DNA from 4 places in the Lentilitoribacter sp. JB5-8 genome. Region 4 is predicted to be linked to each of the others. Evidence: predicted binding sites of a transcription regulator. Region 4 holds the regulator's gene; each other region holds the start of a gene.
What was found. Region 4 encodes LexA, which represses DNA repair genes until DNA is damaged. Its sites were predicted from a motif close to TGTTCNNNNTGTGTTCNG; they were not measured.
Positions count from the first base shown of each region.

Region 1: a site for LexA is predicted at 4,176-4,193, ahead of ACZ1GZ_RS04515 (YifB family Mg chelatase-like AAA ATPase). Genes of this name have one in related genera too.
Region 2: a site for LexA is predicted at 3,715-3,732, ahead of ACZ1GZ_RS13265 (DNA polymerase IV). Genes of this name have one in related genera too.
Region 3: a site for LexA is predicted at 2,343-2,360, ahead of uvrA (excinuclease ABC subunit UvrA). Genes of this name have one in related genera too.

Region 1 is NZ_CM146332.1:938,227-946,141, reverse strand. Features, by position in the region: gene trmB (tRNA (guanine(46)-N(7))-methyltransferase TrmB) at 1-394, shown strand, start outside; gene ACZ1GZ_RS04535 (penicillin-binding protein activator) at 446-1,678, opposite strand; gene rsmI (16S rRNA (cytidine(1402)-2'-O)-methyltransferase) at 1,823-2,713, shown strand; gene ACZ1GZ_RS04525 (YraN family protein) at 2,710-3,078, shown strand; gene gshB (glutathione synthase) at 3,141-4,091, shown strand; gene ACZ1GZ_RS04515 (YifB family Mg chelatase-like AAA ATPase) at 4,259-5,791, shown strand; gene dut (dUTP diphosphatase) at 5,809-6,264, opposite strand; gene ACZ1GZ_RS04505 (peptide chain release factor 3) at 6,383-7,915, shown strand, end outside.
Region 2 is NZ_CM146332.1:2,693,808-2,701,722, forward strand. Features, by position in the region: gene ACZ1GZ_RS13235 (NUDIX domain-containing protein) at 1-141, shown strand, start outside; gene rpmG (50S ribosomal protein L33) at 306-473, shown strand; gene ACZ1GZ_RS13245 (PleD family two-component system response regulator) at 820-2,196, opposite strand; gene ACZ1GZ_RS13250 (response regulator) at 2,248-2,625, opposite strand; gene ACZ1GZ_RS13255 (DUF3572 domain-containing protein) at 2,742-3,011, shown strand; gene ACZ1GZ_RS13260 (hypothetical protein) at 2,995-3,645, shown strand; gene ACZ1GZ_RS13265 (DNA polymerase IV) at 3,749-5,068, shown strand; gene dnaE (DNA polymerase III subunit alpha) at 5,065-7,915, opposite strand, start outside.
Region 3 is NZ_CM146332.1:2,721,804-2,729,718, forward strand. Features, by position in the region: gene gyrA (DNA gyrase subunit A) at 1-420, opposite strand, end outside; gene ACZ1GZ_RS13365 (MarC family protein) at 646-1,239, shown strand; gene ACZ1GZ_RS13370 (hypothetical protein) at 1,259-1,621, opposite strand; gene ACZ1GZ_RS13375 (single-stranded DNA-binding protein) at 1,644-2,162, opposite strand; gene uvrA (excinuclease ABC subunit UvrA) at 2,483-5,398, shown strand; gene ACZ1GZ_RS13385 (VOC family protein) at 5,401-5,847, shown strand; gene ACZ1GZ_RS13390 (P-II family nitrogen regulator) at 6,169-6,507, shown strand; gene glnA (type I glutamate--ammonia ligase) at 6,579-7,915, shown strand, end outside.
Region 4 is NZ_CM146332.1:2,403,417-2,411,331, reverse strand. Features, by position in the region: gene moaC (cyclic pyranopterin monophosphate synthase MoaC) at 1-417, shown strand, start outside; gene ACZ1GZ_RS11830 (molybdopterin molybdotransferase MoeA) at 422-1,633, shown strand; gene lexA (transcriptional repressor LexA) at 1,989-2,702, shown strand; gene ACZ1GZ_RS11820 (ComEC/Rec2 family competence protein) at 2,723-4,825, opposite strand; gene gltA (citrate synthase) at 5,330-6,619, shown strand; gene lpxB (lipid-A-disaccharide synthase) at 6,678-7,838, opposite strand; gene ACZ1GZ_RS11805 (LpxI family protein) at 7,829-7,915, opposite strand, start outside.

The sequences.
Region 1 (7,915 bases), 1.5 Mb from region 4:
TGAAGACCCGATTGGTAATTTGCGCCTATATGATGATGATGCAACATTGGTGCTGGATTGGTTACCAGACAATTGCATTGATCACATAGATTTGCTTTACCCCGATCCATGGCCGAAACGCCGCCATTGGAAACGCAGATTTGTATCCACTGTCAATCTTGATCGATTTTCTCGCGTGTTGAAACCAGGTGGAAAGTTCTGTTTTGCATCTGACATTGATACTTACGTCAATTGGACGTTGGAGCATATCAATGCACACCCTGATTTTAGCTGGGTAGCATTAGGCCCTGATGATTGGTCACAACCTTGGGACGGATGGCCATCAACGCGCTATGAGGCAAAAGCCTTCCGCGAGGGGCGAACACCCGCCTATCTAGACTTTATCCGGCACTAGGCCTGCGCTATCAAATAACGCTGAAATCCCATTGAAAACATAGCTGTCTGATTAGAATGATGATGGCGATGCTTGTATTGTAATCGCTTGACCGCTTTGAACTTGGAAAATTGCAAGCCCGCGTTCGTTTCGACCATCTGCGAGGAAACGGAACACACCTGAAGCACCAATAAAGCCCTGACGCCGCTCAATTTCACTGCGTGTAATCTGGCGTCCCGGATTTTCGCGCAACAATCCACCTACAAGCAATACAGCATCATATCCAAGCGCTGCATTTACCGTTGGTTCGCTGCCATAGCGCTGCGAGTATCTTTGCTTGAAAACATCGAAGCGAGTTTGATCCATATCGGCAAAAATTGCGCCTTGCAGATCAGGTGCTGATAGATTTGAATTTCGCCATTGGCCGGTACCCATCAAGAGTTTTTGGGATAAATCCACCCCTGCCCGCTTTAACTGACGTGCTATCACAACTGGTGAATTGCCACCATCGGGAATGAAAATAACGTCTGCTTGCTTGGCTGCATCTACAAGTTCATTGATCGCAGCTTGCACAGAATCGTTATTATACTGATATTTTGATATGGCTAGTAATGTGCCGCCTTGCGATTGCAAAGACGTGCGCAACTTGCGTTCTACAAGTGAGCCATAAGCGCCCGATGGCACAATAGCTGCAAATGTTCGGCGTCCCTGTGAAACGGCAAAATCAATTGACTTACCAATGAGCTGATCAGGTAAGAAAGAGATCAAATATCCACCAGGTCCGGCTGCAGTTGGATCGGAGGAAAAACCAATCAATGGGCGGTTTGTTTGTGAAATCACAGATCTGGCAGAGGTCACAGAACTTGAAAAGACTGGACCAAGGACAACGGATGAACCTTCATTAATGGCTTCTTCCGTTGCGGTAATTGCGCCAGCTGGTGTGCCACCTGTATCTTTGATCACAAGTTCCATGACATTGGTGCCCAGATCTTCGATGGCAAGCTCAGCTGCATTGCGCAATTGCTTGGCAACAGCTGCACCATTACCCGGTGCTGTGCGCGGAACAAGGAATGCTATCCTAGCTGGCCCAAAACCCAGGACTTCGCCAACTGCCGAGCCGGTTTTGACAGGCAAGGTTCCCACCTGTTCAACTTGCGTTGTTGTTGTATCCTGGTTTACGCCGAAATTGGTGACCCCGGATTGGCAACTTGTTAAAACAACAGCCGTTGTGAACAACGATAATGACATCGAAATTTTGTGCTTTAGTGCACCCAAGTTTACTCGTTCCAACAGTTTGCTGAACATAGTACCGCCTAATGAAATTTATTCACCCAATACTGGCCTTCTATCGCAAGTGTTGTCCGCTGACCAGCAACGAATTGCAATCACTATTGTAATTCTGGGCAATAGTTTTAAAAAAGACACAGTTTTTTTAAAGGGTTTGGCTTCATGACTGGCAATAAATACCGCATTCACTCCGTCGAGTTTGATGCAAAGCCGATTGATCCAGGTCTTTACATTGTGGCCACGCCGATCGGGAATTTATCTGATATTACCGTGCGTTCACTCGAAGTATTAGCAAGTTGTGATGTGATTGCCTGCGAAGATACACGGACAAGCCGCAAACTGTTAGATCGATATCAGATTACCACCAGAACTGTGGCTTACCATGAGCACAATGCTGAATTTGCAAGTGGCAAAATCATTGAAGCACTTGAAGAGGGAAAAACCGTTGCGCTCATTTCAGATGCCGGCACGCCACTGATTTCTGATCCAGGTTATCGTGTGGTCAATGACACAATTGAGGCTGGACATAAGGTTATCCCCGTTCCCGGTGCTTCATCTGTTTTAACTGCGTTGATGGCGGCAGGGTTACCCACAGATAGTTTTTTTTACGCTGGGTTTTTGCCAAATAAAGAAAAAGCGCGCACGGATCGCCTCAAAGAGCTGGGTGCCATTAAAGCGACATTGATATTTTTTGAATCTCCGCATCGCATTACAGCAGCTTTAAAAAACGCTGCCTCGGTTTTAGGTGATGACCGGGCCGCCTGTATTTGCCGAGAACTTACCAAAAGCCATGAGGAATTTGCCAAGGGTAGCTTAAAAGAGCTTTACGACAACTTTGAAGCGCGCAATGTCAAAGGCGAAGTTGTGTTGGTGATTGCACCGCCGCAAGAGGAAGAAATTGATCTTGACGAAGATATCACTCCGCTTTTGACGAAACTCGCATCTGAAATGTCGACAAGTCAGGCAGCCAGCGAAGCTTCACGCATTACCGGCCGATCACGCAAAGATCTTTACCAACAACTGTTAGCGCTTAAAGGTGATAGCGATATATGAGCGACCGATCAGCAACAAAGGCCCGACGTAAAGCCAATTTAAAAGGTCATTTCGCTGAATATATTGCCGTTATATACTTGATGTTCAAAGGCTATCGCATCGCCAATTTGCGATACAAAACAAAAAGCGGGGAAATCGATATCGTTGCACGAAAGCGCGATCTTGCAATCTTTGTTGAAGTTAAAGCGCGTGCAGATGTACAAAAAGGTGTCGATGCCGTTTCCTACCAATCACAAACCAGAATTAAAAACGCCAGCGATCTATGGCTTGCTAAACAAAAGAACCCTCATCTGATTTCGCAAAGATATGACATCATTGTGATCCGCTCTTGGCAATTACCGGTGCATTTTTTAGATGCTTTTTAAACTGGTCTATTGAAATCAACATCCGTTTGACCCTATCTGGGGTGACAATAAGGAATTCACCCATGGCACACATTAAAAATGTCGCGATCCAAATGGATCATGTTTCAACAATCTCTATCGATGGCGATACGACATTTGCGCTTTCTCTGGAAGCGCAATCGCGTGGATATAATCTTTTCCATTATACACCTGATCGTTTAAGCCAACGCGATGGGAAAGTTTATGCAAGCATGGAAGCCATGACATTGCGTGATGTTGAAGGTGATCATTACACCCTTGGTGAACGCAAAAGAATGCCTTTGGAAGACATGGACGTTGTGCTCCTTCGTCAGGATCCGCCATTTGATATGAATTATATCACAAGCACGCACTTGCTTGAGCAGGTTCACCCAAAAACGCTTGTGGTCAATGACCCTGCTTGGGTTCGTAATTCTCCTGAAAAGATCTTCGTGACTGAGTTTGCTGACTTAATGCCTAAAACTCTGATCACCAAAGATGCAGAAGAAATTGCCGCCTTCAGAGAAGAAGTCGGTGATCTGATTATTAAACCGCTTTATGGAAATGGCGGCGCGGGCGTCTTTCACCTGCGTTCAGATGATAAAAACTTGTCATCACTTCTTGAGATGTTTGGCGATCTTTATCGCGAACCTTATATCGCGCAACAATATTTGCCGCAGGTTCGCGCTGGCGATAAACGAATTATCCTGATCGAAGGCGAAGCGGTTGGCGCGATTAATCGTGTGCCAGCGGAAGGTGATGCACGGTCCAACATGCATGTTGGCGGACAAGCAACCGCCATTGATTTAACCGATCGTGACAAAGATATTTGTGCCCGCATTGGTCCCGCACTTCGCGAACGCGGCTTTACTCTTGTTGGCATTGATGTGATTGGCGACTACATGACCGAAATTAATGTGACGTCTCCAACAGGTGTGCGTGAAGTGAAAAAGTTCGGCGGTGCTGATATCGCAAGCTTGTTCTGGGATGCGGTTGAAAAGCGTTTTGATCAATAACGCCATAAATTTCGTTCCATAGATGTTCTAAATACATAAGCAATTACAACCCGATACAACTTAAAGTGCGCTTATCTCGCATTTTGTTCTTATAATGTTCTTGTTAAATACAATTATATGTGCGTATATTTAAATTATATTCACGTAAATAGTGCATTGAGGACACCATGGTTTCCCACGTCAAAACAGTTGCCTTTCAAGGCATAGAAGCCTTGCCCGTTGATGTGCAGGTGATGATTGCGCCGGGTAAAATCGGCATGCAAATTGTAGGTTTGCCAGACAAGGCTGTTGCGGAGAGCCGCGAACGAGTGCAAGCAGCACTGCATGCGTCAGGTCTGGCACTTCCCGCTAAAAAGGTTACGATCAATTTAGCACCTGCCGACCTACCCAAAGAAGGTTCACATTTTGATCTGCCAATTGCATTGGGATTGATGGCCGCATTGGGTGCAATCCCGTCAGATGCTCTGCAAAATTACGTCGTGTTAGGTGAACTTGCGCTGGACGGCACCATATCCTGTGTCGCAGGGGCATTACCAGCAGCGATTGGAGCCAATGCGATGGATCGCGGATTAATCTGCCCTCATGATTGTGGTTCGGAAGCTGCTTGGGCAAGCGAAGACATGGATATTCTTGCGCCACAAAGCTTAATCGCGATTGCCAATCATTTTCGTGGAACACAAGTTTTAACGCGGCCCAAACCCACCCGACATGAAGCGGCAAAGGACATGCCTGATCTTGCCGATATAAAGGGGCAGGAGACGGCTAAACGAGCATTGGAAGTTGCAGCTGCTGGTGGGCATAACCTTTTAATGGTCGGACCGCCAGGTTCTGGGAAATCAATGCTTGCGGCAAGGCTTTCATCCATCCTTCCGTCATTATCGCCAGCTGAATTGCTAAGTGTCTCCATGGTGCATTCAATTGCAGGCCAGCTATCGGGGGGCAAGCTAACAGACCAAAGACCTTTTAGAGCGCCCCATCACTCAGCAACGATGGCCGCTATGGTTGGAGGCGGGGTCAAAGCAAGGCCTGGTGAAGTTTCCATGGCTCATAAGGGCGTGCTTTTTCTTGATGAATTTCCCGAATTTTCACCACAAGTATTGGATTCGCTTCGCCAACCGCTTGAAACATCGAGCTGTATCATTGCGCGCGCCAATCACCGTGTGAACTATCCGGCAGACATTCAACTCATCGCAGCTATGAACCCATGTCGCTGTGGCATGGCTGGTGAGCCAGGACGCACATGTGCTCGCGGCCCACGGTGTAAAACAGACTATCAAGCACGTATATCTGGGCCATTGCTCGATCGGATTGATCTTAGAATTGATGTGCCAGCGGTGACGGCAATGGATCTCATTCAACCAAAACCATCTGAAAAAAGTGACGTTGTGGCGCTCAGAGTTTTACGTGCTCGCGCCATGCAGGCCGAGCGATACCGAAATTTAGGGCACCCAGAAATAACGGTGAACTCAAGATGTCCAACGGCCCAAATTGAACACGTGGCGAAAATGGATCAGGAAGGCTCCGCATTACTAAATGAAGCGGCACAGAAAATGTTATTCTCCGCACGTGCTTATCACCGTGTGTTAAAAGTTGCGCGTACTTTGGCTGATTTAGATAATTCAATTGTGGTCAAACGCATTCATCTGGCAGAAGCAATATCTTATCGAATTGCAGGGGAACGGTTAATGGAAGGTGCTTAAAGGCGCGAGGATCAGGTCTAATTCACACCGGTGGATCCAAACCCACCTGCACCGCGATCAGTTTCATCTAGCCCATTCACTTCGTTGAGATTGGCTTGAACGACCGGAGCCACAATCATCTGCGCAATGCGCATGCCGCGGGTGATTTTAAAATCCTCGGTTCCGAGGTTGATCAAAAGCACTTTAATTTCTCCGCGATAATCGCTGTCGATGGTTCCAGGTGTGTTTAAACAAGTGATCCCGTTTTTAAACGCCAATCCGGAGCGCGGCCTAATCTGCACTTCAAACCCTTGTGGGATCTCAAATATTAACCCCGTTGGCACAAGAGCACGCTCGTTTGGCGTAAGCACTAGGGGGCTATCTTCCGAAACAGCTGATCTGATATCCATACCCGCTGAACCCTCAGTTTCATAAGAAGGTAACTCAAGCCCAACGGCGTGATCCAAGCGCTTAATATTTATCGTCGGTCCCATGTTTGATTATCCTTCCTGCACAATTCCTTCATAGATTTCTCTTTTCTTCTCTTACGTCAATTGCATCTTTACTGCCAAGGCGGTAGAAGATCGCTCAATCAACAGGATTTCATGTATTATGCCCGAAACGCTCTCAGAAGCGGTGGCACGCCGCCGAACATTTGCGATTATTTCTCACCCAGACGCTGGTAAAACCACATTGACTGAAAAGCTGCTACTTTTTGGTGGTGCTATTCAGCTTGCTGGAGAAGTGAAAGCTAAAAAAGATCGTATTCAAACGCGTTCAGACTGGATGAAAATTGAACGCGAACGCGGTATTTCTGTGGTTACATCGGTGATGACATTTGAATATGATAATCGTGTTTATAATCTGCTTGATACGCCAGGCCACGAAGACTTCGCCGATGATACCTATCGAACGCTTACCGCGGTTGATGCAGCCGTCATGGTGGTGGATGCAGCCAAGGGTATTGAGCCACGTACGCTCAAATTATTTGAAGTTTGTCGATTGCGCGATATTCCGATTATCACTTTTGTTAACAAAATGGACCGCGAAGCGCGCGATACTTTCGAAATTCTTGATGAGATTGAAGAAAAACTAGCGCTTGATACAGCCCCCATCACCTGGCCAATTGGGCAGGGCAAAACTTTCTCTGGCACTTATCATCTGGCCGAAAATCGCGTTCGCCGCAATGACAGCGAAGAAGAAACAACACCCGTGAATGGTCCAGAAGCTGATGGTGCATCTGGGCTTTTGCCAGAGCATGAGCGTGAAGCTTTTATTGAATCCTGCAGCTTGGCGATGGAGGCATGCAACCCGTTTGATCAAGAGGCGTTTTTGGCAGGGCACTTATCGCCTGTATTTTTTGGATCAGCTTTGCGTAATTTTGGCGTCCGCGATCTAATTAATGCATTGGGCAAACATGCGCCTCCCCCTCGATCACAAATTGCTGATACGCGCACGGTTGAAGCGACAGATGAAAAGATGTCTGCGTTTGTGTTTAAGATCCAAGCGAATATGGATCCAAACCACCGAGACAGAATTGCCTTCGTGCGTGTTTGTTCAGGCCGTTTAAAGCGCGGCATGAAAGCTCGACTTGCTAGAACGGCTAAACAAATGAGCTTGTCTGCGCCGCAATTTTTCTTTGCCTCCCAACGCCAATTGGCGGACACCGCTTATGCGGGCGATGTGGTTGGCATTCCAAACCATGGAACGTTGCGCATTGGTGATACTCTTACCGATGGTGAAGCGCTAGTTTTCCAAGGCGTACCGAACTTTGCGCCGGAAATTTTGCGCCGTGTGCATTTAGAAGATGCAATGAAAGCGAAAAAACTGAAAGAAGCTCTACAGCAAATGGCTGAAGAAGGCGTCGTTCAGTTGTTCATACCCGAGGACGGATCGCCTGCAATTGTTGGCGTGGTTGGCGCTTTGCAGCTTGATGTATTGAAGGAACGTTTAAAGGTTGAATATAATCTGCCGGTCAGTTTTGAAATGGCACGGTTTGCAGTATGCCGCTGGATTTCTGCTGAGAATGATAATGATCTCGATACGTTTATCACAAATCACCGTGGAGATATTGCGCGCGATTTGGATGGTGATCCGGTCTTTATGGCAAGTGATGCATTTTCGCTAAATTATGAAGCTGAACGC
Region 2 (7,915 bases), 290 kb from region 4:
CGCTGGGTCGATATCCATCGGCCTGAAGATCATCCCATGCCGATGATCACATCCAAAATTCTAAACCAGCTTAAACTCAGAATAAAACAATCGGGTGATCTTGAGTTTGATACACCACCTTATTTTTACAACAAGATATAATTATTCAAACACAACATCGTATAAACACTATGCGCAGGCCGTATTTTGCCAATTTCATTCTCCAAAGGGCTTGACTTTTGAGGCTTAATTTGTAATTTCGCGTCAACTATGCCGTAGATTGCAAATATCATCTGCGGCTTCATTTTTTAAAGAAGGTAGCCAAGATGGCCAAGGCAACAACTATCAAAATTAAACTACAGTCAACAGCTGACACTGGTTTCTTCTATGTAACCAAAAAGAACAGCCGTACTTACACAGAGAAAATGGTCAAAACAAAATATGACCCAATTGCTCGTAAACACGTTGAGTTCAAAGAAGCAAAAATCAAGTAATTCAATTACTTGGCTTTAAAATTTGCGAAACCCGCTTGCAGTGATGCAAGCGGGTTTTATTTGTGGGCCGATCGATGCAACAGAAGTGGTACGAGGAGGCCACGGAATGCTGTAGAAAGATCGGCCACCCCACGACCCAGGAGATGCGGCGGACCTGAACATCATGGGGTATCTCAATTAAATCTGCTTATTAAATCGCGCCTATTAGCGAGATCATCGCTCAATTTCACAAAAGAATCAAGCATTGCGTTTATGTTAAACGCGATAACCAGCAGATAGATGTAAGTATAGGTTGAAACGAATTGCAGTATAAAGGCCGCTTTACGTTATTTTAAAAGCAAGTTTATCAGGCTACTTCTTTCAAAACGACTCGGTTCCGTCCCTGTGATTTTGCTTCATAAAGTGCAGTATCCGCACGTTTCAGCAAAGTCTTGCTGTCATCAGTCTCAGGGTCAAAACATGTTACGCCAACAGATGTTGTAACTGAGAGCGCCTCATCTTCGTTTGAAATATCAAATGGCAATTCTTCAATGGACTGACGTAAACGCTCAGCGACTTGCAGAGCCATTTCCTCAGTTGTATCTGGCATGAGTACCAAAAACTCTTCGCCACCAAATCGGCAAGCGAGATCAGCACCGCGAACAGTACTACGCAAGCGACGTGCAAATTCTTTTAAAGCTTCATCGCCAGCATCATGCCCATAGGTGTCATTAACACTCTTAAACTTATCAATGTCTGTGATTAAAAGTGAAATCGGTGTATTTCGACGTTTAGATCGTTGGATGAGCTTATCCATATAAGCATCAAGGAAATGACGGTTATTTAACCCCGTTAACGGGTCAACAACTGCCAACTCTACTGACTTCGAAAGACTTGCTTTTAGTTTTTCACTCGATCTGTGACGCTTAATCTGCGTGAGTGAACGCGCGTAAAGTTCATTAGGATCAAAGGGATGCAAAATATAATCATTCACGCCAATATCGAGCGCTCTGACAATTTGCTGTTCATCTCCGGCTTGCAACATAATTAAGATAGGAACGAAGCGCGTTGCTTCGCGAGAACGCAATTGTGAACACAAGCGCAACGGATCACAACCTGGAATATTGCCATTGATGATAATAAGTTCATAGGGTGTTTCAGCCGCCTCAAACAACGCAGCTTCCGGATCTGAAATTGCATTTATATCGGCGATTTCAGAAATAGATTTTGCTATACGGTCGTGTGATGAAGCGCGACCGTCTATAAGCAATGTTGATCCACGCTCGTCTAATGTTGCAGGACCGGTTTTATGCTCATCCAAGGCGTCAAAAGATACACGCCCACTCGCCTGATTGCGCAATTCATCCGTTAGCATCTTTAAGCGAAGCAAACTTTTCACGCGCGCCATAAGCTGCATATTGTTAACTGGTTTTGTCAGAAAATCGTCCGCACCACATTTTAAACCCTGAACTCTGTCTTCAGGTTGATCAAGCGCTGTGACCATCACAACAGGAATATGAACTGTTTTCGGATTGGCTTTAAGTCGACGACAAACTTCAAACCCGTCAATTCCGGGCATCATGATATCTAATAAAATGAGATCAACTTGCGTTTTGTCACAGATATTGAGCGCTGTCATTCCGTCTTCAGCGGTCAATACTTCAAAATATTCAGCAAGTAGATGCGTTTCCAGCAGTTTAACATTCGCTGGGATGTCATCAACAACAAGAACTCTAGCTGTCATTTACACAAATACTCCGAAACTCAAAACGCGATTTTGACCAAACTCAAATGATTATGCACCACTAGGTCCCAAAAAACTCTTAATGGTTTCCAAAAATCCAGGTACTGAAATTGGTTTTGAAATATAGGCCTCGCAACCACCTTGCCGAATGCGTTCTTCATCGCCTTTCATTGCAAAAGCTGTGACCGCAATAACTGGAATTGAATGTAATTCCTCATCTTCTTTCAACCACTTGGTGACATCAAGTCCAGACACTTCAGGCAGTTGAATATCCATAAGAATCAAATCAGGCTTATGTTGACGCGCCAAATCAAGCGCTTCCAAACCATTGCGGGTTTGTATCGTTCCATAGCCAGAAGCCTCAATGAGATCCCGAAAGAGCTTCATGTTAAGCTCGTTGTCCTCAACTATCATAACTTTTTTTGTCATTTAATTGCCCGATACGTCCCAGTATTCCCTAATTAGGTTGCATATTACGCCAATTTAGTTGAAAAAATGGTAATTTCTAAAAACAAATATATCTAATAAATTAAGGTTTTGAAAAGATGGAGAAATCCGAAGAAATCGCCGTTGATGTGTTGACCTGGTTGGCGTCAGAACCAGAGCTTTTCAACCGATTCTTAGGCCTTTCAGGCCTTGAGGCATCGCAATTGCGTCAGGCAGCTTCTCAACCCGGTTTTTTCACCGGTGTGCTCGAATTCTTGATTAATCATGAACCGACACTTTTAAAATATTGCGAAGCATCAAATGAAAAACCTGAACATGTGGCACAAGCGTTTCGCCAACTTGGGGGCCACCTTGAGCAAGGATATTGAAATCAAATCAATTACAGACATCATCTCCCCATCAACAAATCGTCCTTTGATTATTTGCGATGTGGATGAAGTGGTGCTTGAATTTCTAACGCCGTTTCAAAGTTTCCTTTTGGCGCAGGATAAAGAACTGCGCCCCAATAGTTTTGCACTGCACGGAAATATTTTTGACCTTAATACAGATCTAGCCGTTGAAAATGACAAGGTTTCAACGCTTATTGATGACTTCTTTGCTGATCAAATCAACTGGCAGATGTTGCTTCCTCACGTTGAACCAACCTTAAAAGAACTCAATCAAGAGATGGATATTGTCTTTTTAACAGCCATGCCACCTCGCTACTTTCAAACGCGCAAAAAACTGCTTGAAAGCTTTGATCTAAACTTCCCATTAATTGCGACCGAAGAGGCCAAAGGCCCTTTTTTAAAAGAGGCAAATACGCATATAGACGACAACATCTTTTTCATCGATGATATGATCTATAATCATCACTCGGTCGCCGAGCATGCACCCGATACGCATCACATTAGCATTATGGGCAATAAAGTATTTAAAGCCATTGCTCCAAAACTTGATGAATATATCTTTGATGCCGATAACTGGCATGATGTGAAAAGCTACATTCAGAGCAAAATATAAATAACAGCAACAGTGCAACCAGCTTATAAATCGCCTTGTTTTACGCATAAAAACACTCTAAATACTATTTGTTCGACATTTGTTCCGATTGAAACGACGTAATATGCCCTCACCCAGCCCAAAAGACGGATTCTGTCGCGATTGCTTTGAACCGATTGTTCAAACGCGCCCGCGATGCCGCAGCTGCGGCAGTCCACGTCTGCTCAAGCATTCAGAACTCTCTACATTAAAAATTGCCCATATTGATTGTGATGCTTTTTATGCGGCAGTTGAAAAACGCGACAATCCAGATCTCATCGATAAACCGCTGATCATTGGTGGCGGAAAAAGAGGCGTTGTATCAACGGCTTGTTATGTTGCGCGCATACACGGTGTGCGCTCGGCAATGCCTATGTTTAAAGCGTTAGATGCCTGTCCTGATGCCGTTGTTTTACCCCCTGATATGAAAAAATATAGCAAAGTGGGCAAGCAGGTGCGCGAAATGATGCTTGAGCTCACCCCGATGGTGCAGCCACTTTCCATTGACGAAGCGTTTTTAGACCTATCAGGAACGGAACGATTGCACGGCATGTTTCCCGCACAAACACTGGCAAAATTGTCTCAAAAAATCGAAAATGAGATTGGTATTACCGTGTCAGTGGGCCTGTCATACTGCAAGTTTTTAGCTAAAATTGCCTCCGATCTGAACAAGCCGCGTGGTTTTTCGATCATCGGCGAACAAGAAGCGCTGAAAATGCTTGCTGAAATGCCCGTTACAAAAATTTGGGGTGTTGGCAAGGCCTTTGCTTCAACGCTCTCCAAAGACGGCATTACCATGATTGGGCAGTTGCAAAAGATGGAACAAGATGAACTTTTAAGACGTTACGGCACCATGGGTTCACGTCTCTACCATCTTTCACGCGGTAACGATGATCGAACTGTAAGACCAAATTCCGGTGCAAAAAGCGTTTCTTCCGAGACAACTTTTTTTGATGATAAATCAGATTTTGACGAGCTTGCTAAAACCTTGCGTTTTTTGAGTGAAAAGGTCGCTGACCGGCTTAAAAAGTCCAATACATCGGGGCACACCGTTGTTTTAAAATTGAAAACAGCCGATTTTAAGTCTCGAACCAGAAACCGCAGGCTTGCTGATCCAACCATGCTGGCTGATAAGATATTTCGCACTGGTTTGGATCTTTTAAAACCCGAAACAGATGGAACCAGCTTTCGTCTTTTGGGTATTGGTGTAAGTGACCTTGGGGCTCCTGATCAAGCTGATCCCGATGATTTGGTTGATATTGATGCGACCCGTAGAGCCCATGTTGAAGGTGCAGTTGATAAAGTACGATCAAAATTTGGCAATACAATCGTTCAAACTGGTTATACTTTTAAAAGCAAACCGAAGCCAAAGATGAAACCTGATCCAAACGAAGAAAACGATTAAACCAATTCAACATCAAGCACACCGGGTGCTGATTTCATCGCAGCGGCAATCTCCGGAGAGATCTTGTATTTATTCGGCAATTCAATCTCAATTTCACGATCACCATCATCTTTAATCATAATAAAGGACACCTGCCCTGGCCCTTTGGTATTTAGGTGCGCAGAAACCGCAGGAAGCGCAACACTATCACGCATAAAGATGCGCAGAGTCTTTTGCGTGCTGACAGCTTCATATTCAAGCGATGTCACGCTTTGAATGCGTAGACCAATACCTTCGGGGCGTTCTTCCGCAGCGACTGTCAGAATAAGCGATTTACCGGGTTCAAGCAGCTCACGATGCAATTGCAATGCTTCTGAGAACAACACGGCTTCAAACTGTCCGGTACTATCTGAGAAAGTAACAATTCCCATCTTGTTACCTGTGCGGGTTTTACGTTGTTGGAAGCCCGTTACAGTGCCTGCCAAGCGCCCCGCTGTAGCACCAGCTTTCACCGCAAGCGAGAAATCCGTCCATTTCTGAACCCGTCTTTTATCAAGTATCTCGCCATAAGAATCGAGCGGATGCGCGGATAAATAAAAGCCCAAAACCTGATATTCGCGCTGTAATTTTTCCGCCGGCAACCAAGGCGTTACCTTGTTAAATTGAATAACTTCGCCAGGACCTTCGGTATCTAGACCAAAGATATCACTTTGCCCGGATGCGCGGTCCGCAGATGCTTTTTGGCTAAATCCTAATATCCGCTCAAGGCCCGCAATGAGCTCCGCTCGCTCGCGACCAAAGCAATCAAATGCACCAGCGCAGATTAAACTATCGATCACGCGTTTATTGACCATTTTAGGATCAACACGCTTACAAAAATCTTCAATCGACTTAAATGGCTCTGATCCCCGCACCTCAACAATATGATCAACCGCAGCCTCGCCCACGCCTTTAATGGCGGCCAAGGAATAGAAAATCTTATTTTCACCGCGCTGGAAATGACGGAACGATGTTTGAACAGACGGCGCGACAACTTCAATGCCCAAACGAAGCGCATCCTGTCTGAAATCAACCAGCTTTTCAGTATTCCCCATATCAAGGGTCATGGAAGCAGCTAAAAACTCAACAGGATAATGCGCTTTTAAATATGCCGTTTGATAAGACACAATGCCATAGGCTGCAGCGTGGGATTTGTTAAAACCGTAATTCGCAAACTTCGCCAAGAGATCAAAGATCATATCCGCTTGCGGCTTAGATACACCGCGCTCCACGGCACCTTCAACAAAACGAACGCGCTGTTTATCCATTTCGGCTTGGATTTTCTTACCCATCGCACGACGCAGCAAATCCGCTTCACCAAGTGAGTAACCAGACAGCACCTGCGCGATCTGCATTACCTGTTCCTGATAGACAATCACGCCTTGAGTTTCCTCAATCAGATAGTCAATTTTCGGGTGAATGGACGCAAGTTCTTCTTCGCCATGTTTGCGCGCGTTATAAACGGGAATATTTTCCATTGGACCGGGACGATAAAGCGCAACAAGCGCAATAATATCCTCAATACGGTCGGGCTTCATACCGATAAGCGCTTTACGCATACCCGCAGATTCCACCTGAAACACACCCACAGTTTCACCGCGAGACATCATTTCATAGGATTTTTTATCATCAAACGGGATCGTATTAATATCGACTTCGATATTACTCTCGGCAATGAAATCAACCGCCGTTTTAATCACCGTCAGAGTTTTAAGACCCAAGAAGTCAAACTTAACCAGACCGGCTTGCTCAACCCATTTCATGTTAAACTGGGTCACCGGCATATCAGAACGCGGATCGCGATACATCGGCACCAATTGCCATAATGGGCGATCACCGATCACGATACCCGCCGCATGGGTGGATGCGTGGCGATATAACCCCTCAAGCTTTTGCGCGATATCAAGCAGACGTCCAACAATAGGTTCTTCATCCACTGCTTCGGCAAATTTCGGTTCTTCCTCAATCGCTTTATGAAGCGGGGTTGGGTTAGCCGGATTGTTCGGAACCAATTTACAGATACGGTCAACCTGCCCATAAGGCATCTGTAACACACGGCCCACATCGCGAAGCGCTGCGCGCGCTTGCAGCGATCCAAAAGTGATGATCTGAGCGACTTGCTCACGACCATATTTTTCCTGCACATATTTGATAACTTCTTCGCGCCTATCCTGGCAGAAATCGATATCAAAATCGGGCATGGAAACACGTTCAGGGTTCAAGAAACGCTCAAATAGAAGCGAAAACCTGAGTGGATCAACATCTGTAATCGTAAGCGCAAACGCCACAAGCGAGCCCGCACCAGAACCACGGCCCGGGCCAACGGGGATATCTTGCTCTTTCGCCCACTTAATAAAGTCCGCAACAATCAAGAAATATCCGGGGAATTTCATCCCTTCGATAATATCAAGCTCGACAGTTAGACGCTCTTCATAGTCTTTTTCTGTATAATCAAGCGCAGTTCCGTGAACTTTAAGGCGTTCTTTTAATCCCTCGATAGATTGTCGACGTAATTCATCAGCTTCGGCTTTAAGGGCGTTCTCCGCATCTCCATCATCACCGGTAAAACGCGGCAAGATAGGATCAATATAGCCAAGTTTAACCGAACAACGTTGGGCGATCTCAATCGTATTTTCAATAGCTTCAGGTAGATCAGAAAACAGATCAACCATCTGACTTTGCGTTTTAAGATAATGATCTTCAGTTAATCGAAATCTGTTTTCATCTGAAACAACGGTGTTATTGGCCACAGCCATGAGCGCATCATGAGCATCAAAATCTTCTTCACTTGGGAAAAACGATTCATTCGTTGCGACTATTGGAAGTTCC
Region 3 (7,915 bases), 320 kb from region 4:
ATGCGCAAGCTTTGCCAAGCGCGATTCAGTGTAACGCATCGCAGCTGGGGGATCACCATCGATCGAGCCAAAGTTACCCTGCCCGTCAACAAGCATTGCGCTCATTGACCAGTCCTGCGCCATCCGCACCATCGCATCATAAATGGATTGGTCACCATGAGGGTGATATTTACCCATCACGTCACCGACAATACGTGATGATTTCACATATTTTCGGTTCCAATGATAATTGCCCTCATGCATGGCATAAAGGATACGTCTGTGAACAGGTTTCAACCCATCTCGGACATCCGGAAGCGCACGACTCACGATCACGCTCATCGCATAATCGAGGTAAGAGCGTTGCATCTCTTCTACGATTGAAATTGGCTCAATACCCGGTGCTGGGTTGCTATCGTCTGGTATGTTTTGGTCAGTCAAATTTGTAACAGATCATTTTGGTTGGAATCACTTCCCTTTTATAGCCTAAATGACCCATTCTTGCTAATTTCTGTTGCATTTTCTCAGGGGATAAGCCCATAAAGAATGTAATAATTTTAATAACTATGGAAAAACTGACCAAAAACGTAGATTTTTGTTGGTTTTGAATAACTTAAAAGGTACGGCGCTGTGTCCTTTGAAATACTAATTAGTGCATTTACTACCATGATCGTCATGTACGATCCGCCCGGAATGGCTGCAATATTCTTAGGCCTTACATCTGATATGAACAGATCGGAGCGTTTTCAAGTCGCAATCCGCGCCTGTATCTTGGCATTTGGGATCCTGACGGTTTTCACAATTGTCGGTATGGGCATTTTAAACTTGTTAGGGATCAGCTTAGGTGCATTTCGAATAGCAGGTGGATTATTGCTGTTCTGGATCGCATTTGAAATGTTATTTGAAAAACGTCAGGAGCGCCACGAGAAAAGCGCTGAAACGGCAATCACCAAAGATCATATTGCCAATGTTGCTATCTTCCCGCTAGCCATCCCGTTAATCGCAGGTCCAGGGGCCATTTCAGCCGTTATTTTGCTCGCTGGCTCGTTTGAAGGCGCAGCTATGACTTCCGCCCTGATCGGCGTTGTATTGCTCGCTACGATCGTTTTATTTGGATCTTTAGTACTCGCTGATCGTTTGGATCAATTCTTAGGCACAACCGGACGCATGATTTTAACCAGACTTTTGGGCTTGGTTCTTGCTGCACTCTCAGTTCAGTTTGTCATTGATGGAATTAATTCAATCTGGCAAGTCGGGTAATCTTAATAAGATTGATAAATTAGCGCGGAAGCTCAACCTTGATTTCCGCGCCAACATATTCATGAACACTATCATGCGCCCGCACGATCACATGTGTCAGATCATCAGGAATTTTGTCTGTTGTGAGTGAGCGCGTAAAAGGCTGCTCAGTGTCATGCGGGTGATGCAATATGCGTGTATCAATCACATCACCATTTGGGGAAACAATATCCCACTTATTGGCGTAATGATCCCATCCAGCATCTGCATGCAGCACAGTCACATCAAAACGATATGCCCCTGAAGATGTTTGTTTTACTGCAACATTCGTGACATCCGCCTCTCCTGCAAAACTTGCAGTCGAGCAAAACACCGACATTGCTAAAACAAGCGCTATACGCATTTCACACCTTTCAGACTAATGATCAAAACGGAATGTCATCATCCATGTCATTGGAGAAGTTGCCACCGCCTTGATTACCTTGACCGCCGATATTACCGCCGCCCTGGTTGTTACCACCAAAGTTGCCGCCACCTTGGTTTCCACCAAAGCTACCGCCGCCGCCATAATTATCGCCGCCCTGGTTGTCGCCGCGACCGTCAAGCATTGTAAGCGTTGAATTAAAGCCTTGCAAAACAACTTCTGTTGAATAGCGGTCTTGACCGTTCTGATCTTGCCATTTGCGTGTTTGCAACGCGCCTTCAAGATAGACTTTCGAACCTTTTTTGAGGTAGTTTTCCGCAACACGGCAAAGTCCTTCAGAAAAGATCACGACACGGTGCCACTCTGTTTTATCACGACGTTCACCTGAATTTTTATCGCGCCAGCTCTCTGATGTTGCAATAGACAAGTTAACGATCGGGCGGCCATCTTGCGTCCGCTTCACATCTGGATCAGCACCTAAATTGCCAACCAAAATAACCTTGTTAACGCTACCTGCCATATCTTTACCCTTCTGATGATACGAAATTGTTGCACATCAATATCGCAGACTGATGGCCCCGTCTCACATTATTATTTAATACCAAAGACAATCCACACAATTTATGCTGCCCACACAAAAATTATGATGCAAGCTGTAAACATAATCAACTTTGATGGACAAACAAAAAATAATCTAGTTTGTTCTATTTTTGTTCTATATAAAGATAAAACTCTCGTCAAGCGAATCAAATGTTGATGAATAAAATCCAAAGCTCGACAGATGCGTAAATAGGTATAAAACAGAACATTATTTTCAATTGGTATAATTTCGGATCTCCCATGAGTGAATTAAAGACGATTTCGGTGCGCGGGGCGCGAGAGCACAATTTAAAGGGTGTGGATGTAGACCTCCCCAGAAATAAGTTGATCGTCATGACCGGTCTTTCAGGCTCGGGTAAATCTTCGCTAGCATTTGATACAATCTATGCCGAAGGTCAGCGACGTTATGTTGAAAGTTTGTCCGCCTATGCGCGTCAATTCCTAGAAATGATGCAAAAGCCGGATGTCGACCAAATTGATGGCCTGTCACCTGCCATTTCAATTGAGCAAAAAACCACAAGCCGCAATCCGCGCTCAACCGTTGGCACAGTCACTGAAATTTACGACTATATGCGTTTGTTATTTGCGCGTGTGGGTGTGCCCTATTCTCCGGCAACTGGCCTTCCAATTGAAAGCCAAACCGTTAGCCAGATGGTGGATCGAGTTTTAGAAATTGAAGAAGGAACCAGACTTTATATCTTGGCGCCGCTCATCAGAGGTCGCAAAGGCGAATATCGCAAGGAGATGGCTGAACTGATGAAAAAAGGCTATCAACGCCTTAAAGTCGACGGTCAATATTACGAAATAGCAGATGTTCCCGACCTTGATAAGAAGTATAAACACGATATCGATGTTGTGGTGGACCGTGTGGTTGTCAGGCCCGATAGCGCAGCTCGCCTCGCTGACAGTTTAGAGACTTGCCTTAAACTCTCAGATGGATTGGCTGTTGCTGAATTTGCGGACAAACCTCTGCCAGAGGATGAAACAGCATCAGGCTCGAAAAACAAATCTAAAAACGAAACGCACGAACGTATCGTGTTTTCTGAAAAATTTGCTTGCCCGGTCTCAGGTTTCACCATTCCCGAAATCGAACCACGATTATTCTCATTTAATAATCCATTTGGCGCCTGCCCCACTTGCGATGGCTTGGGAAGCCAAAAGAAGATTGATGAAAACCTTATTGTTCCTGATCAAGGCAAGACACTTAGAGATGGCGCTATTGCACCTTGGTCGAAATCATCATCACCTTATTATAAGCAAACATTAGAGGCGCTTGGAAAACACTTTAACTTTCGTATGGGCGACTGCTGGTTTGAACTAACTGATAAAGCCCAGGATGCCATCCTCAATGGTACAAAAGAGAAGATCGAGTTTAATTATGACGATGGTCTGCGCTCATATAAAACATCGAAAAACTTTGAAGGTATCATTCCAAACCTAGAACGCCGTTGGCGCGAAACAGATAGCAATTGGGCACGCGATGAAATTGAGAGATATATGTCTCAAGCTTCCTGCCCGTCATGTAATGGTTATCGCCTAAAACCTGAAACGCTTGCCGTTAAACTTGATGACAAACATATTGGCCATATCAGTGAGATGTCGATCCGGGGCGCTGGCGATTGGTTTAACTCGCTTCCTGAAAAACTAACATCAAAACAGATGGAAATTGCCGAGCGAATTTTAAAAGAAATCCGCGAACGCTTAAAATTCCTCAACGATGTGGGCCTTGATTATCTGACATTATCACGAAACTCTGGCACTTTGTCCGGCGGTGAAAGCCAGCGTATTCGCTTAGCTTCACAAATTGGTTCGGGTTTGACAGGTGTATTGTACGTTTTGGATGAGCCATCCATTGGTCTTCATCAACGCGATAACGCGCGCCTACTCGATACGCTTCGTCATCTTCGCGATATCGGCAATACGGTAATTGTTGTTGAACATGATGAGGATGCAGTTTTAACAGCAGATTACGTGGTTGATATTGGGCCTGCAGCGGGTATTCACGGTGGTGAGATTGTAGCGCAAGGCACGCCAAAACAAATTATGGCGAACAAAAAATCGCTCACGGGGCAATATCTATCTGGCAAAATGGAAATTCCTAATCGTCCAGAACGCCGTAAACCAACCAAGAAACGCGAACTTAAAGTCGTTGGCGCAACAGCCAATAACCTCAAAAACATAACCGCATCCATTCCATTGGGCGTGTTTACAGCAGTCACCGGGGTATCTGGTGGCGGTAAATCAACATTCCTAATTGAGACATTATATAAAGCCGCTGCGCGGCGCATCATGGGTGCGCGAGATAACCCTGCCCCGCATGAGCGCATTGAAGGATTGGAATTCGTCGATAAAGTTATCGACATTGACCAGTCGCCAATTGGACGTACGCCGCGTTCGAACCCGGCAACTTATACCGGCGCCTTCACCCCCATTCGTGAATGGTTTTCTGGATTGCCAGAAGCCAAAACACGCGGTTATCAACCTGGGCGCTTCTCATTTAATGTGAAAGGTGGACGCTGTGAGGCTTGCCAAGGCGATGGTGTTATTAAAATTGAGATGCACTTCCTCCCCGATGTGTATGTCACTTGTGATGTGTGTCAGGGAAAGCGCTATAACCGTGAAACTTTGGAAGTCACATTCAAAGGCAAATCTATCGCAGATGTGCTCGATATGACTGTTGAAGAAGGTTGCGTTTTCTTTGATGCTGTCCCAGCTGTGCGAGACAAACTGGTCACGCTTAACAGAGTTGGGCTTGGTTATATTAAAGTCGGCCAACAGGCCAATACATTGTCAGGTGGTGAAGCCCAGCGCGTTAAGCTTGCTAAAGAGCTTTCAAAACGGTCCACCGGCAAGACATTATATATATTAGATGAGCCGACAACCGGCCTTCACTTCCATGATGTTGCAAAATTATTGGAAGTACTTCAGGAGCTTGTTGATCAAGGAAATTCGGTGGTGGTGATCGAGCACAATCTCGAAGTGATTAAAAGTGCTGACTGGATCATTGATATCGGACCTGAGGGCGGTGATGGTGGCGGTGAAGTCGTTGCAATTGGCACACCGGAGGATGTCGCCGAGATTGAGAAATCATATACCGGGCATTTCCTCAAAGAGCTTTTATATAGACGTACAAAAACAATTGATGCTGCGGAATAAAGATGCGCAGAGGTTACAACAAGATTTCCGCCTATTTAGTCTGCAAAAATGCTGACAAAGCGATTAAATTCTATACCGAATATTTCGGCGCTAAAGAAGATTATTGCTTGGCTGGTACTGATGGAGTAGTGATGCATTGTGAAATGCTCGTCGGTGATTGTCGCCTTATGATTAGTGATGAATTTCCAGATTCAGGCGTTTTGTCTCCAATATCATTGGGTGGCTCCCCTATTTCAATGAACATATATGTCGACGATGTCGAAGATTTAGTGCCTAAATTACAAAAAGCCGGATGCGAAATCCTCTCACCTTTACAGCTTCAATTCCATGGCGACAAATCAGCTAAGATTAGAGATCCCTTTGGACATATCTGGCACGTCGCAACGAATATAGAAGATGTATCATCTGATGAAATTGTGTCGCGTTTCAACAAAATGTTGAGTGACTAAGTTTTGGGCACTTATTTATTCTCTTAATTTTTAGTAGTGACTATTTTTTAGTCTTTTGCATATTTTTTAATCAAATTATAAAATTCTGCATATGCTCTTTAATCCCAATAATGCGACATTTTTTACCGCAAATGTCGACTTTGGGATTTTTTTCGATTCCTTTTGACAATTTTCACACTGAAAAACATGGATTTTCTTGAAAAATTACTGATTTTTGAAAAATTCTTAGTTTTGTCTACTAATTTGGCACGGGTTGTGCTTAATAAAAAACGAAGCGCGCATAAGTGTGCTGAAACTGGGAAAAGCGGAGAAAATTTTCTCATGAAGAAAATCGAAGCGATTATAAAACCTTTCAAGCTGGACGAAGTGAAGGAAGCTCTTCAGGAAGTTGGCTTGCAAGGAATAACTGTCACAGAAGCAAAAGGTTTTGGTCGTCAGAAAGGCCATACTGAGCTTTATCGTGGCGCAGAATACGTCGTAGATTTTTTACCTAAGGTAAAAGTTGAAGTCGTACTCGCTGAAGACAATGTAGAACAGGCAATTGATGCTATCAAAAATGCGGCTCAGACAGGTCGAATTGGCGATGGTAAGATTTTTGTATCGCAGGTGGATGAAGTTATTCGTATCCGAACTGGTGAAACTGGTCCCGACGCTGTTTAGGCAATAATAATATCACGGGTCGCTATTCTGCGGCCAAATTTTCGTCATCACTAACTTTAGGGAATTATATAATGACGACTGCTAAAGACATTCTGAAGCAAATTAAAGATGAAGACATCAAGTTCGTTGATCTGCGTTTTTCAGATCCACGCGGTAAAATGCAACATGTAACAATGGACACAAGTGTTGTCGATGAAGACATGTTCGCTGATGGCGTCATGTTCGATGGTTCTTCCATCGCTGGTTGGAAAGCAATTAACGAGTCTGACATGGTTCTAATGCCAGATTGTGCAACATGCCACGTTGACCCATTCTTCGCTCAATCAACTCTTGCGATCACTTGTGACATCTTAGATCCAGTCACTGGCGAAGGTTACAACCGTGACCCACGCTCAATTGCGAAAAAAGCTGAAGCATACATGCAAGCTTCCGGCATTGGTGACACAGTTTATGTTGGTCCAGAGCCTGAGTTCTTCGTATTTGACGATGTTAAATTCTCATCTGACCCATACAAAACAAGCTTCGAGCTTGATTCTGTAGAACTTCCTACAAACACAGACACTGATTATGAGACTGGTAACCTTGGTCACCGTCCTCGTACAAAAGGTGGTTACTTCCCAGTACCGCCAGTTGATTCAGAGCAAGACATGCGTTCTGAAATGCTGACTGTCATGAAGGAAATGGGTGTTAAAGTTGAAAAGCACCACCACGAAGTGGCTGCAGCTCAGCACGAACTCGGTGTAATGTTCGATGAAATGACCATCAACGCTGATAAAGTTCAAATCTACAAATACGTTGTTCAGCAAGTTGCAAATGCATACGGTAAAACAGCCACATTTATGCCTAAGCCAGTTTATGGCGATAATGGTACAGGCATGCACGTTCACCAGTCTATCTGGAAAGACGGTAAGCCAACATTTGCTGGTGATGAGTATGCTGGTCTTTCTGAGAACTGCTTGTTCTACATTGGTGGTATCATTAAGCACGCTAAAGCTCTTAATGCTTTCACAAACCCATCAACAAACTCATACAAGCGTTTGGTTCCTGGCTACGAAGCTCCGGTTCTACTTGCATATTCTGCACGTAACCGTTCTGCTTCTTGTCGTATCCCATTTGGTTCTTCACCAAAATCAAAACGCGTAGAAGTTCGTTTCCCTGATCCAATGGCTAACCCATATCTTGCATTCGCTGCAATGCTTATGGCTGGTCTTGACGGCATCAAAAACAAAATTCACCCAGGTAAGCCAATGGATAAAGATCTTTACGATCTTCCGGCTAAAGAACTTAAAAAGATCCCAACAGTTTGTGGTTCATTGCGTGAAGCTCTAGAAGCACTTAACAAAGATCGTAAGTTCCTAACAGCTGGTGGTGTATTTGATGATGATCAAATCGATGCTTACATCGAGTT
Region 4 (7,915 bases):
GTGCGCGAAGCCATTGCTCAAGGTACGATCACCATGAAACGGGAAACGCTGGATCTCATCCTTAAAGGCAACATGAAAAAAGGTGATGTGATTGGTGTTGCGCGCATTGCAGGGATCATGGCGGCAAAGCAGACATCAAATCTCATTCCTCTTTGTCACCCACTTATGTTGACCAAAATTGCCGTAGACATTGAAGAAGATACGTCGCTTCCTGGTCTTCGCGTTCAATCAACAGTTCGCTTATCGGGCAAAACCGGTGTTGAGATGGAAGCATTAACAGCATGCTCGGTTGCGTGTTTGACGATCTATGACATGGCGAAAGCTGCGGATAAAGGCATGGAAATCGGCGGCATAAAGCTGATGAAAAAGACCGGTGGTAAGTCTGGCGAATGGACCGCAAATAGCGAGGTCGAATAGCGCTATGGCTCTCTTGCCTGTTGATCAAGCACTTGAAAAACTGCTGGATGGTGCTGAGCCAAAAAGCACTGAAATGATGCCAATCTCGCAATTGCGCGGTCGGATTTTAGCCACAGACCTTATTTCCAAACGCACGCATCCACCTTTTAATGCATCCGCGATGGATGGTTATGCTGTTAAGTTCAAAGACGCGAGTGAAATTGGCGCAACGATTAAAGTTATCGGCGAATCTGCGGCAGGTCACGGATTTCACGGTACATTTGAAGATGGCGAGAGTGTCCGCATTTTCACAGGCGCACCCGTTCCCGCTTCTGCCGATACAATTCTCATTCAGGAAAACACTGAAAAGCTCGAAGATGGATTGATCAAGGTCACTGCACCTGCGCAACCTGATCGGCACATTCGGCTTGCAGGTGTCGACTTTTCCAAAGACGATGTGCTTTTAAAGAAATATCGTGAGTTGGACTATTCTGCGATCACACTTGCTGCCAGCATGAATTATGCTGCAGTTGAAGTTTTTCAAAAGCCATTGATATCAGTATTAGCGACCGGCGATGAACTTGTATCTCCAGGTGAAGAACCGGGCATAGATCAAATCATCGCGTCAAATGCTTTTGGTGTCATGGCTATGTGCGAAAGCGCTGGTGCTGATGTGATGGATCTGGGTATCGCGCAAGACAAATTAGATGTGATTAAAGCATCGGTGCAAAAAGCTCTGGATAACAATACCGATATTTTAGTGACAATTGGTGGTGCATCTGTTGGCGATCATGACCTTGTTCAGCAAGCGCTGACTGAAATGGGTATGCAGCTCAATTTCTGGAAAATTGCCATGCGCCCAGGAAAACCGCTCATGTATGGCACATTGGGTAAAATGCGCTTTATCGGCCTGCCCGGCAACCCTGCCTCAAGTTTGGTGACCGGTTCACTCTTTTTAGCGCCGCTTGTGCGCAAACTTGCAGGCCGGACAATAACCACGCCCATAACAACAGCGAAATTGACTGTTGAACTGCCTGAAAATGATCATCGGCAGGAATATATGCGGGCGCAAATTCAAACGGATGAGCTTGGTGAGCGCATTGTAACCCCGTTTAAGCGGCAAGATTCGTCGCTGGTACGTGTTTTTGCTGATGCCAATGGGCTTTTGATTCGTCCGCCAAACGCAAAAGCTGCCTCAAAAGGCGATATTTGTGATGTGATCCTGTTTGAAAACTAAGTTTTTTAGAATTTTTTTCGACTAAGATGCAAACATCAATGAGATACCTAAAAATTCACACCCCTTGTTAGTAGGTGATCTTTTCTCGTTGAATAGAGTTTTTAAACGGATACTTATTTATATAACAATAACAGACACTTATACTTAAAAAACAACCTGTAATTGTTCTCAACCTAGAACAAAGCTCACTTAATTCCGCTTATGTTCTGGTATAATTCTACCTTTGTTCAAGAAATACTAAATCTCATCTTGTCGATCGACCAAGTTTTGTTAATTAATTATTTACTATTGCAGAACACAAATAGAACATATATGCATTGTTCATGGTTTGTTTCTAACGTGATGAGGTTTTGATATGTTGACACGCAAACAACAGGAACTGCTGTTTTTTATTCATGAGCGCATGAAGGAAACAGGGATTCCGCCCTCATTTGATGAAATGAAAGACGCGTTGGATCTGGCATCAAAATCCGGCATTCATCGTCTCATCACAGCTCTTGAAGAGCGTGGGTTTATCAAACGCCTTCCTAACAGAGCGCGTGCACTTGAAGTGATAAAGCTTCCAGAGAGCTATCAATCGACAACGCCCCCTCCTCGCGGATTTAATCCAAGTGTTATTGAGGGAAGCAAAGATAAAGTCGAGCCAATCCGTTCAAAACCGCAAGAGCAAATGGAAGACAATGGGTCATTAAGCGTGCCTGTTATGGGACGCATTGCAGCGGGTGTGCCGATCTCAGCTATTCAACATACGACGCACAACATTACCGTTCCGACAGACATGCTTGGTGGTGGCGATCACTACGCGCTTGAAGTTAAGGGCGATTCCATGATCGATGCTGGCATTTTTGATGGCGATACAGTTGTGATCAAAGACGCAAATAATGCAAACCCTGGCGACATTGTCGTTGCACTTGTTGATGATGAAGAAGCAACGCTTAAAAGGTTCCGCCGCAAAGGTGCGTCCATTGCCCTTGAAGCTGCAAACCCTGCATATGAGACGCGTATCTTTGGGCCTGACCGCGTGAAAGTTCAGGGCAAATTGGTTGGCTTGATCCGACGCTACAACTAATGCATATTTTGACGGACCGCTTAATTGTTGGTCCGTTTTAATGTTTGACCATCTGGCAACCAATACTCATCTGCGCGCCAATTAAAGTATCTTTGAATAGTCCAGGGACGCACAGCGTCTCCAACAGCTGTTTCAACTCTATACGCATTCCCATTACGAGCTGAATATAATGCCATTGAGCCACTCTGCTTTAAGTCATAGCGGCTGATAATCATTTCAGTAGCGCATTCGTTCCTTAAAGCGCGGTTTACCCCAAACGTTGTCACGATAATATCCGCAAACTGGCAAGCAGCGCGCATATGTTCCGTCTTTCCAAGCGTGGTTATGATCTTACCGTTATATTCGTTCACACAAAAATGGGTGTTAAAACAACGAAACGCAGCATCACCTTTAATCAATATTTGTAGATCTTCCCGGCGGGCATTTTGTGAGTCAAAGCCAATGTCAGCCGTATTTATTAATTGCGGTTTTTCAAGCTCAAGCAAATGCGCACTTAGCCACTGATCTACGATAAAGCTTGATGGACGGGATCGATTAACGAACAACGTTTTATCCTGGCGGACACCAATAAGCTTTCCGTCTTCGCTAATGAAAACATCCGGGATGTTAATCGGTAAGACAAAAGACAAAGCCAATCCCACCACGATTGATAACAGCCCTATATGTTTGATGGAACTTCGAAACAGTACAAAAACGATAAAGCCTGCAACCAAAAATGCTATAACTATGGGAATTGGTTTACCTGTCTTGAGCTCTCCACCCAATCCAGAAACCCAGTTTGCAAGGTAAATCACAACATCTATTGATTGGCCCAATCCCGTTAAGGGCAACCATTCAAGCCCATAAGGCATGAGTAACATGGAGAGTAATGCAAGCGGCATCACGAGAAATGTAACCACAGGCATCGCCAAGACATTTCCCAACAGACCATAGCCTGCGAGTTGATGAAAATGAAAACTTGAGAAAATGCCTGTTGCGAGCCCTGCAATCAAAGCTGTCATTCCTAGCCCAAACACAAACTGAACCGTTCTGTACAAAAAAGTTTCTTTAAAATACACCGTCGATCGCTCGTAGTGGTTTAGTTTTATCCGCGCCCAGGCGGAATAAACTGATACGAGTGCTGTTGCCGCGGCAAAGGACATCTGGAACCCAGGTGTCGTTACGCTTGAGGGTTTTATTAAAATAATGATGATGGCGGCTATTGCTACATTTCGAAGGGTTATGGCTGGTTTATCGAATATGGTTGCCCCCAGCATAATCACCAACATAAGCCAAGCGCGTTGGGCGGAAATTGGCGCGCCGGATATAACGAGATAAGCGCTTGCAGCTGACAATGCGGCCACTGCCGCAAGCTTTTTAACCGGTATGGCCTGAACAAGCGATGGAAAGACGCTGAGCAAAGCCCGAATTGTTAAAAACAAAGTGCCAGACGCTAAAACCATATGAAGACCAGAAATCGCTAATATATGGGCAAGACCGGCATTGCGGAGCGCTTCGACAGTTTGCTCGCTAATTGCCTTTTTATCGGCAATAATTAAGGCAGATGATATCGCTGCGGCATCACCACTTAAATGATTGTTTATGCGGTTTGAAATCTTTGATTGAATGGCACCAACAAATAACTCAAATCTGCTTTTTAATGGCAATTCGTTGGCTTTGATATTCCCAAGTGAAATGGGTGATCCAAGCATAAACCCATATGCACCGATATCATTGATATAAGCACCGAATGCAAAATCATATCCGCGTGGATACACAGGTCCCGATGGTCGCGTTAATCTTGCTCTTGTTTGAATGATCTCACCGACATTGAGTTGGCCATCTCCCCCGCGCGCGACCAATTGAACCTTTTGCGGTGGTCGCTTAATGGTGGGTTTAGATGTTGAATTGATCAATATCTTGTAGCGCGGCGTGCCATTTGTCCCAAGGCTTTTGGATAAAACAATGCCTTTTAGATTTGTGGTGACATCACTATCGAGCAAAACCGTGGACTTTTTCATCTCAAAATTTGCGGCAAATGCACCGATGAAAAACGCGGATAAAAGTAGTAAAATGAACTTTGCGCCGACATTTATTTGCCTATTAAGTGCGGCAATTGCGCTCAAAACTATGATTGGAATCACCAAAAATTCATCTGAAATGTCGAGTTTTCTTGAAAAATTGAAATAAGCACCGAAAATTAAAAATACTGGAATACACAAAAAAGTGTGACCAAATGCAGTTTCAGTCGCTAATGATCTGGAAAAATAACCTAAAAGGTTAGCATTATTTGTCTTATTACGCGAAAATGTTTCATGGCGTGTAAATCTCAAATTGCGCAATATAAACGATTTAGAATGGCTAAAACGCGTTTTATTAGCTAATTCTTGCTGTTTTTGCTCCACTTCAAACACAGGGCATAAATCCAGTCATTCAAGCAATTTGAGAGATCAATGGCAAAATACTACCATAAGTTTTGTCAAGTGGTAAACTGAACGTAACAATAGTTTTACAAGGCTGTTTATAAATATTGCTCATCAATCTTGGCAATGCATCAGAAATCGTATAGCTAAAGCCCAAGCTTTTATGAATGCACCGCAACATAGTTCAATTTCGCGCTGCATAAAAACATATAAAGGGGATCTAATATGACCGATAAAAAAGCCACATTAAACTTCGAAGGCAAAGAGTTCGACTTTCCTGTCCGCTCCGGAACTTTGGGTCCCGACGTCATCGACATCAGCTCACTATACAAGCAAACAGGTGCGTTCACATTTGACCCGGGTTTTACCTCAACTGGTTCATGTGATTCAGATATCACATTTATCGATGGTGATAATGGTGTTCTACTTCACCGTGGTTATCCAATTGAGCAATTGGCTGAACAAGGTGACTTCTTGGAAGTTTGCTATCTCTTGCTTTATGGCGAATTGCCAACTGCAGCTCAAAAAGAAGACTTTGACTACCGTGTAACGCGCCACACAATGGTGCATGAGCAAATGTCTCGCTTCTTTACAGGTTTCCGCCGCGATGCTCACCCAATGGCTGTTTTGTGTGGTTGTGTGGGTGCCATGTCATCTTTCTATCACGATTCAACGGATATCACAGATCCGCATCAGCGCATGGTTGCTTCTATGCGTATGATCGCGAAATTGCCGACACTGGCTGCAATGGCTTACAAATACCATGTTGGTCAGCCATTCATCTATCCAAAGAATGATCTGGACTATGCATCAAACTTCTTGCGCATGTGTTTTGCCGTTCCTTGTGAAGATTATAAAGTAAACCCAGTTCTTGCACGTGCTATGGATCGTATCTTCATCCTACACGCTGACCACGAGCAAAACGCTTCAACATCAACTGTGCGTCTTGCTGGTTCATCTGGTGCAAACCCATTTGCTTGTATTGCCGCCGGTATTGCATGTCTTTGGGGTCCTGCACATGGTGGTGCAAACGAAGCTGCGCTGAACATGCTTGCTGAAATTGGCAGTGTTGATCGCATTCCTGAATATGTTGCACGCGCAAAAGACAAAGATGATCCATTCCGCCTCATGGGCTTTGGTCACCGCGTTTATAAGAACTATGATCCACGTGCGAAAATCATGCAGAAAACTACGCATGAAGTTCTCAACGAATTGGGTATTAAAGATGACCCATTGCTTGAAGTTGCGATGGAACTTGAGCGTATCGCACTGACTGATGAATACTTCATCGAGAAGAAACTATATCCGAATATTGATTTCTATTCTGGTATTACATTGAAAGCTCTTGGCTTCCCAACAACAATGTTCACAGTGCTCTTTGCATTGGCAAGAACTGTTGGCTGGATTGCCCAGTGGAAAGAAATGATCGAAGATCCAAGCCAGCGCATTGGCCGTCCTCGTCAGCTTTACACAGGTCAAGCAAGCCGCGACTATGTTCCGGTTATCAAAAGATAATCAAATCTCATAGTGAGACAATAAAAACTCCGCATCTTTTTCAAGATTGCGGAGTTTTTTATTTAAGGTGCTTGAGGATTATTTCTGCGCCATATTCGCTTGGTGAACGCTCTACGCTCATTTTATCATATACGAGATCAAATGCTTCCAGCATTGCGCTACGCTGCTTAGTATCGTTTGATAAAAGATATAATTGCCGGGCCAACATTCCTGGCTTGGCATAATGGTCAAAGTACTCTGGCACTGCCGGATAGTTCACAATCCAGTTTGGCAATGCAGCGCTCCATAATTCTAGTTTTTTAATCAATTGTTTGAATACAAAATCGATCTTATAAATAGAAATGCAGGGTACGCGCGCAATCGCCAGCTCTAACAAAATAGTTCCCGAGACTGCAAGAGCTGCATCGGCTCGACCAAATGCATGCCATTTATCGCCCTCGCCAACCACCAGCTCGACATCAAAGGGCCAGGACTTGAGTTCAATTTTTAACCGATCCTCAAAGCGTGCGATTGTGGGTAATATAAATTGTGTGTCCGGCTCAAATTTTAAATATTCTATCGCCGACTTCTGGATCGTTTCAAGATTGCGATTAAGTTCGCTGTTTCTCGAACCTGGAAGCAGCAAAATCGTCTTTTTGGATTGCAGTTGATGATTGAGCTGCGTGTTTCGACTGTTGGCAACCGCTTCGTTTTCCATAAGTCGATGGCCAATATAACTAATTGGTGGACCAGACAGCTGTTCAACTATTTCAGGTTCGAACGGTAAAACACTCAATATGTGATCAATGTATTGCCGCATTTTCAACGCGCGTTCGGGTTTCCAAGCCCATACTGTCGGGCAAACATAGTTTATGATGGGAATTTCAGCTTTTTTGGCGTGAACGATTTTAGCGACACGATGGGTGAAATCAGGACTATCAACAATAATGAAGACATCTGGTTCACAAGCTATAACAGCGTTTGCAGTTTGGCGAATGCGCCACAATAGTTTCGGCAATTTCGCAATCACTGCAGAAACCCCCATAATGGAAAGCTCTGAATAGTCAAATAGCGGTTTTAGCCCTTGAGAGGCTAATTCCGGACCACCTACTCCAATGAGTTCAACCTCTTGACCTCGTTGCAGCAATTTAGATTTAAGCGCTTCAATTAAATCCGCGGCTAATTGGTCTCCTGAGACTTCGCCAGCGATGATGGCAACTTTTAAGGGTTTCATGGAGATCCCTCTCGGGTAATTCCAGCGATAAACATTCCACATTTATCGGCTTCTTTTATCACATTCTCTCTATCTAAGATAAA